2 regions of the Burkholderia mayonis genome follow, and region 1 is predicted to be linked to the other one. Evidence: predicted binding sites of a transcription regulator. Region 1 holds the regulator's gene; the other holds the start of a gene.

What was found. Region 1 encodes FNR, which switches genes on or off when oxygen is low (the NO sensors DNR and NnrR bind a similar motif). Its sites were predicted from a motif close to TTGATNNNNATCAA; they were not measured.
Region 2: the regulator FNR is predicted to act here: its motif matches at 2,239-2,252, upstream of WS70_RS29580 (PHA/PHB synthase family protein).

Annotation. Positions count from the first base shown of each region.
Region 1 is NZ_CP013387.1:156,686-160,534, reverse strand. Features, by position in the region: gene WS70_RS31690 (hypothetical protein) at 1-234, shown strand; gene WS70_RS19365 (hypothetical protein) at 373-603, opposite strand; gene WS70_RS19360 (universal stress protein) at 1,026-1,493, shown strand; gene fnr (fumarate/nitrate reduction transcriptional regulator Fnr) at 1,643-2,395, shown strand; gene WS70_RS19350 (LysR family transcriptional regulator ArgP) at 2,434-3,327, opposite strand; gene WS70_RS19345 (LysE/ArgO family amino acid transporter) at 3,435-3,849, shown strand, end outside.
Region 2 is NZ_CP013387.1:2,378,651-2,382,499, reverse strand. Features, by position in the region: gene WS70_RS29585 (bifunctional enoyl-CoA hydratase/phosphate acetyltransferase) at 1-261, opposite strand, end outside; gene WS70_RS29580 (PHA/PHB synthase family protein) at 272-2,065, opposite strand; partial or broken gene atpD (F0F1 ATP synthase subunit beta) at 2,412-3,849, shown strand, end outside.

The DNA of each region.
Region 1 (3,849 bases):
ATGGCAAGCGCCTCCGATGAGATCCCTTGCTCGGCGCAAGATGAAAGACATGCGAGCGACGCGGCGGCGGCGCCGTTGCATCGACTGCAAGAATTCACGATGAGTCTTGCTTCGAAATATCCACGACACGCGCGGCGCGCCTTCATCAATCCCGAAGCGTTGCACCGTATCGAGCAGTTCGAGTCGGTCGTGGTCGGTTCGCACGAAGTGCGATACCCGTCGACAACAGCGTGAGCTCGCGCTTTTCCAGCCATTCGCAGACAACGCGCGCACTCGGGTCTGCGCTGGGAAACGCACAAGCCGCGCGAGCACTCGCGATTCCGCGACGGCGCTGAACCGGCTCGATGTCCGAATCGCCGGCCCCCAACACCGCTACCAACGCGGATTATTCCTCGGCACCCGCCGCGCCGTGCTCGGCCGCGCGAACTTGTACGGCAATTCCTGCCGATCGAGATAAGCCTGAATCGTCGGCCATTGAGCGTCCGCGAGCAGCATTTCGCAGACGTGCGGCATATCGGGCGACGCGCTGTCCACGCCGATCAGGTCCGGCAGCGAGTACCGGTCTGCGTCTTCGGTCAGCAGTTCGAGCGTGACATACGGCATTGGTCTCCTCCTTTTCCGGTTGAACGAAACGAACAAGCGGGCGCAGCGGCTACGCCCATCGGCACGCATCTCCGACGCCAGCGCCGGCCGTCCTCCATCGAACGCCGCACGAAACACCGGGAACGGTATCGCCCGATGTGTTTCAAATCAGCATCGGCTCGCGTCGGCAGGCGAGCAAGCCCGAGATCCGGTCAAGTCTATTACGGCATTGAGGAACGCGGCATGAGCCGACCCGGTCGACACGCAAATCGCGCGCAAAAAAACGCCGCATTCGATCGAAACCGGAAAAGTCGGGCGCCGCGTTTACTCGGCTGCGTCAGTTGGCTGCACCGTAGTCAGTAATCGTTTACCTTGTAAAAAGACATCGTCAAACTCGATCGGCCGAACGGCCGATCTTTTCTCAACCGCACCACGGAGACATCATGTACCAGCGCATTCTTGTTGCAGTCGACGGCAGCGAAACGGCACGCCACGCATTCGACGCGGCGCTCGACATCGCGAAGACGAGCGGCGCGCAACTGCAGCCCTTCTACGTCGTGGAAAATGCTGCGATCTACTACAACGTGCCCGGCTACGATCCGTCGATCCTGCGCACGCAACTGCTTCAGCAGGGCAACGATCTGGCGAAGGAATTTGCGCGGAAGATGCAGGAAGCCGGCGTGACGGGCGCGATGAAAATCGGCGAAGCGTCGTCGCTCGCCGACGTGCCGTCGCTCATCGTCGACGGCGCCAAGGCGTTCGGCGCCGATCTGCTCGTGCTCGGCACGCACGGCCGCCGCGGTTTCAAACGACTCGTGCTCGGCAGCGTCGCTGAACAGTGCGTGCGTCACTCGGCGCTGCCCGTGCTGCTGATCCCGTCCGCCGCCCATCCGGAAGATCAGGAAAGCTGACCGAACGCAATGGATGCGATGTTTCGCCGCAACCGCGCGTTGCGGCCGAACAAGGAAATCGCACGGAGCGTCGCGGCGTTTTGTCGCTAAACAGGCTTTGCCCACGATGGGACAATGGCCCTGTTGATTCAACCTCAGAGCCATCCATCATGCTTACGCCCGTCGCCCGACCCGCCGCCGCCGCTCCCGTCCATGCCTCCAGCACGTGGGCACCGCGTCAGGCCGCACACTGCTCGACGTGCGCGATGCGCCATCTCTGCATGCCCCAAGGGCTCGCACCCGAGGCGCTCGCGCGTCTCGAATCCGTGATCTGCACCGCACGCCCGGTCCGGCGCGGCGAAACGCTGTTCCGCGAAGGCGACAATTTCGACAACCTGTACGCGGTTCGCTCCGGATCGCTGAAGACCATCGCCACACGCCACGACGGCCGCGAGCAGGTTACCGGCCTGCATCTCGCGGGCGAAGCACTCGGCCTCGACGGCATCTGCGACGACGCGCATCCGCGCACCGCGGTCGCGCTCGAAGACAGTTCGGTCTGCGTGATTCCGTACAGCGCGCTGAAGACGCTGTGCTCGGAAGCCGGCACGATGCAATTGCGAATGCACAAGCTGATGAGCGAGCAGATCGTCCGCGAGACGTCGCAGACAATGGTGCTCGGCTCGCTGAACGCTGAGGAGCGCGTCGCGGCGTTCCTGCTCGACGTGTCGTCGCGCTACATGAAGCGCGGCTATTCGCCTAACGAATTCAACCTGCGGATGACGCGCGAAGACATCGGCAGCTATCTCGGCATGACGCTCGAAACCGTCAGCCGCACGCTGTCGAAATTCCACAAGCGCGGGCTGATCGAGATGCAGGGCCGGGTGGTCCGCATCGTCGATTTCGACGGCCTCCATCGCCTGTAAACCCGCGCGGCTCGTTTTTTTCATCGCATCACATCGAATCAATCGAGAAACTGCGCGGCACGCTTCTTGAGCGCCGCGCTGAACTCATCGAGCCAGCCGATCGACAATCGCCAGCTCTGCCAGTAGAGTTCGACGTCGATGCTCTTTCCTTCTGACAAATCAACGAGTTCGCCCGCGGCGATCTGACGCTCGATCATCCGCTCCGGACACATTCCCCAGCCCAGCCCCGCCTCGCACGCGCGCAGATAGCCGGCGACGTGCGGAATCCAGTGCTGCGGCGGATCGAGATCCACTCGCGTCACGCGCCGGATGAAACGTGCCTGCAGGCCATCCTTCGGATTGAACATCACGCACGGCGCGCGCCGCAGCGCGTCGCGGTTGATGCCGTTGCCGAAATAGCGCGCGTGGAACGCGGGCGAGCACACCGCGTGATAGCGCATCCGGCCGAGGCGCGTCGAGCGGCAGCCCTGGATCGGCTCGGCGAGCGCCGTCACCGCGCCCTGCACGCTGCCGTCGCGAATCCGTTCCGCCGTGTAGTCCTGATCGTCGATCACGAGATCGAGCAGCGTGCCGCTTTCCGCGCAGAACGGGCCGACTGCGTCGACGAACCAGGTCGCGACGCTGTCGTCGTTGACGGCGACGCGCAGTATCGGCCATGCGCCCGTCTCCACGCCGGCGAATCCTGGCATGTGTCCGGACAGTTCGGCTTCCAGCATCCGCACGCGCTCGGTGTGGCGGCACAACAGCGCGCCCGATGTCGTCGCGACGCACGGCTGCCCGCGCTTGACGAGCACGCTCCCCACTCGCTCCTCCAGCAGCTTCACGCGCTGCGACACTGCGGAAGGCGACACGTTGAGCGCTTTCGCCGCCCGTTCGAACGAGCCGTGACGGATCACTTCGGCGAGCGCATCGAGCAACGCGTAGTCGAGCATCAGTTTTCCTTAATCAGCATTAGATTATTTAGCTTTTCTTACTCAAGCGATCATCGCAGACTAGCGCCTCTCGCTCCGTTAGTCCATCGCCTGAAGCAACAACGAACATGAACTGGATCGCTTTTTCTCACGGCGCGATGCTGTGCGCATCGCTCATCGTCACCATCGGCGCGCAAAACGCGTTCATCCTTCGGCAGGGAATCATGCGCTCGCATGTCGGCAAGATCATTCTGCTCTGTACGCTGTCGGACATGATCCTGATCGGCGCGGGCGTCGGCGGCGCGTCGGTGCTCGTCGAACGCTACCCGACCTTCGTTCACGCGGTGCTGTACGTCGGCCTCGCTTATCTCGCGTGGTTCGGCCTGAGCGCGCTGCGCCGCGCGTTCAAGCCCGGCCACGAGACGTTCGACGCGACGGGCGCCGCCGTCGCGCCGCCCGTGCAGCGCGCATGGCCGATCGTGCTGATGACGCTCGCGTTCACGTGGCTCAATCCGCACGTGTATCTCGACACGTTCCTGTTGA
Region 2 (3,849 bases), 530 kb from region 1:
TTCGAGATAGATCGTGCCCGGCCCCGGCAGCTTCGTGCCGAGCACCGCGGACACGAGCGCGCCCGTCCACATCCCGTGAACGACGACGTGGCCGAACAGGTCGTGCGCGGCGAACGCCGCGTCGAGGTGCGCTGGATTGACGTCGCCGGACATCGCGGCGAACAGGTCGATGTCGTCGCGCGACGCGGCGCGCACGACTGACGCGCTGTCGCCGATCGCGAGCGATTCGAACGGCCGGTTCTGCAGGATTTCGCGCTCCACGCGGCGCTCCTTATTTCTGGAACACGTAGGTGCCCGGCGCGTCGCCGAGCGTTTCCGCGCCGGGCTTGCCGAGCCGCGGCGGTGCGACGCGCTGCGCGCTCGAATGCTCGGCGAGCCACGCATGCCACGCGGGCCACCACGAGCCTTTGCAATCGGTCGCGCCGGCGAGCCATTCGTCGGGCGAGATGCTCGGCGCTTCGGCGGTCGTGACCTTCATCCGGTAATGGCGCTTCGGATGGTCGGGCTCGCTGACGATGCCCGCGTTGTGGCCGCCCGCCGTCAGCACGAACGTCACGTCGCTGTCGGTCAGATAGTGGATCTTGTAAACCGAGCGCCACGGCGCGATGTGATCGTGCTCGGTGCCGACGACGAAGAACGGCGCGTGGATATTGTGCACCGACACCGTCTGCCCGTCGATCACGTAGCGGTTCGTCGCGAGATCGTTGTCGAGGAACAAGTGGCGCAGATACTCGGAATGCATCCGGTACGGCATTCGCGTCGAGTCGGCGTTCCACGCCATCAGGTCGATCATCGGCGTGCGTTCGCCGAGCAGGTAGTCGTGGATCATGCGCGACCAGATCAAGTCGTTCGACATCAGCAACTGGAACGATCCCGCCATCTGGTGCGCGCCGAGAAACCCGCGCTCCCACATCATGCTTTCGAGGAAGTAGATCTCGCTTTCGTCGATGAAGAGCTGCAGCTCGCCCGGCTCGGTGAAGTCCGTTTGCGCGGCGAGCAGCGTGATCGACGCGAAGCGCTCGTCGCCCGCGTTCGCCATCGCCGCGGCCGCGATCGACAGCAGCGTGCCGCCGAGACAGTAGCCGGCCGCATGGATCTTCGCGCCGGGCGCGATCTTGCCGATCGTGTCGAGCGCATCCATCACGCCGAGCCGGCGGTAGTCGTCGAGGCTCAGATCGCGGTCGCTCGCGGCGACGTTGCGCCACGAGACGCAGAACACCGTGTGCCCCTCGCCGACCAGATAGCGGATGAGCGAGTTGTGCGGCGACAGATCGAGAATGTAGTACTTCATGATCCACGCGGGCACGATGAGGACCGGCTCCGCGTAGACGTCGGGCGTTGCCGGGCCGTATTGCAGCAGTTCGATCAGATGATTGCGGAACACGACGCGGCCGGGCGCCGTCGCGACGTCCTTGCCGACCTGGAAGCGCTCGACGCCCGCGGGCGGCAGCTTCGTCATCAGGCGCCGGACGTCGTCCAGATAATTCCACACGCCCTGCGCGAGGTTCGTGCCGCACGACAGCACGGTGCGCTGCGCGACCTCCGGATTCGTCGCGACGTAGTTCGCCGGCGCGAACGTGTCGAGCATCTGCCGCGCGGAGAACGCGACGACGTCCTCGTGGTGGCGCGACACGCCGGGCACTTCGTGGGTCGCCGCGCGCCACCATTGCTCGGCGAGCAGGAACGCCTGGTGCCAGAAGCGGTACGGCTCGAGCTGCCACACGTTCGCGCGGAAGCGCCGGTCGCCGGGCGACGGCTGCGCGAGCGCCGCGGGCGTGCGCCCGGTCGTCGCTTCGAACAGGTACTCGGTGAGCAGCGCGGCATGCTTCATCGCGAGCGACGCGAGCTCGGCGCGCTTGCCGGGCGCGGCCGCGAGGTGAATCAGCCAGTCGGACAGCGCGAGCTGCAGCGCGGCGGGAGACAGGCCGGACGTCAGCTTCGCGAGCGCGGCCTCCTTCGCGAAATCGAATACGCGGTACGGACTTTCCTGCTCGTACGACGCGGGCGGGTGGGCGGGCAGCGGCGCTGCGGGCGCGCCGGATTCAGGGGTATGGCGTGTATCCATCGGGCTTCCTTCGGCTGGCGCTACGCGGGCGACGACATGACGAACCGAGGCAGCCGGTGCGGCCGGCCGAGCGCGAAGCCGCGCGGCGGGCGCAGTCGCCCGCCGTGCGCTTCGACGGCATGCGTCGACGATCACTGACACGGCTACTGTAGCGACGCATAGATCTGCGGAATCTGATTTGCATCAATGGAAGCCGAGCGAATCGCGTAACGGCCGCGCAATCGTCGCGTATCGCATCGCGCACGGATTCATCTGGCGATTTCCCGTTTGTTGACCGAGATCAGCCGGCACGCCGCGTGCGCCGTTATGGTGAAGCCATCGACGGACAAGTCAGACGGGAGCGACGGTGACGGATCAGCATGCGACGAACGGCACGACTGCGGCGGAAGCGGCGCGCGACGGACGGGTCGTCGCGGTGCGCGGCGCGGTCGTCGACGTCGCGTTCGACGGCGGCGCGCTGCCCGCGCTGAACGACGCGCTCGTGATTCCGATCGACGGCGCGGCGCCGATTCTCGCCGAGGTGCACGCGCACCTGAGCGACGCCGCGGTGCGCGCGCTCGCGCTCGGCCCGACGGGCGGGCTCAAGCGCGGCGCCGCCGTGCGGGCGACGGGCGGGCCGATCCGCGTGCCGGTCGGCGACGCGGTGCTCGGCCGCCTGCTGACCGTGACGGGCGAGCCCGGCGACGACGGCGCGGCGCTCGCGCCCGACGCCGCGCGCCGGCCGATCCACCGCGGCGCGCCGCCGCTGTCCGAGCAGAAGAGCGCGACCGCGCTGTTCGCGACCGGCATCAAGGTGATCGACCTGCTCGCGCCGCTCGCGCAGGGCGGCAAGGCGGCGATGTTCGGCGGCGCGGGCGTCGGCAAGACGGTGCTCGTGATGGAGCTGATCCACGCGATGGTCGAGCGCTATCGCGGGATTTCGGTGTTCGCGGGCATTGGCGAGCGTTCGCGTGAAGGGCACGAGATGCTGCTCGACATGCGCGGCTCCGGCGTGCTCGCCCGCACGGTGCTCGTCTACGGGCAGATGAACGAGCCGCCCGGCGCGCGCTGGCGCGTGCCGCTCACCGCGCTCGCGATCGCCGAATATTTCCGCGACGAGCGCGCGCAAAACGTGCTGCTCCTGATGGACAACGTATTTCGCTTCGTGCAGGCGGGCGCCGAGGTGTCGGGGCTGCTCGGGCGGCTGCCGTCGCGGGTCGGCTACCAGCCGACGCTCGCGAGCGAGGTCGCCGCATTGCAGGAACGGATCGCGTCGGTCGAGGGCGCGGCGGTCACGGCGATCGAGGCCGTGTACGTGCCCGCCGACGATTTCACCGATCCGGCCGTCACCGCGATCGCCGCGCACGTCGACAGCATGGTCGTGCTGTCGCGCGCGATGGCGGCCGAAGGGATGTATCCGGCGATCGATCCGGTCGCGTCGTCGTCGATCCTGCTCGATCCGCTCGTCGTCGGCGACGAGCATGTCGAGGTCGCGATCGAGGTGCGCCGCGTGATCGAGCATTACCGTGAGCTGCAGGACGTGATCGCGCTGCTCGGCATCGACGAACTCGGCGCGGACGATCGGCGGATCGTCGGCCGCGCGCGCCGGCTGCAGCGCTTCCTGACGCAGCCGTTCGCGGTGACCGAGGCGTTCACGGGTCAAGCGGGCGCGTCGGTCGAGATCGCCGACACGATCGCCGGCTGCCGCGCGATCCTGCGCGGCGACTGCGACGACTGGCGCGAGAGCTCGCTATACATGGTCGGCACGCTCGGCGATGCGCGGCGCAAGGAAGAAGCGGCGCGCG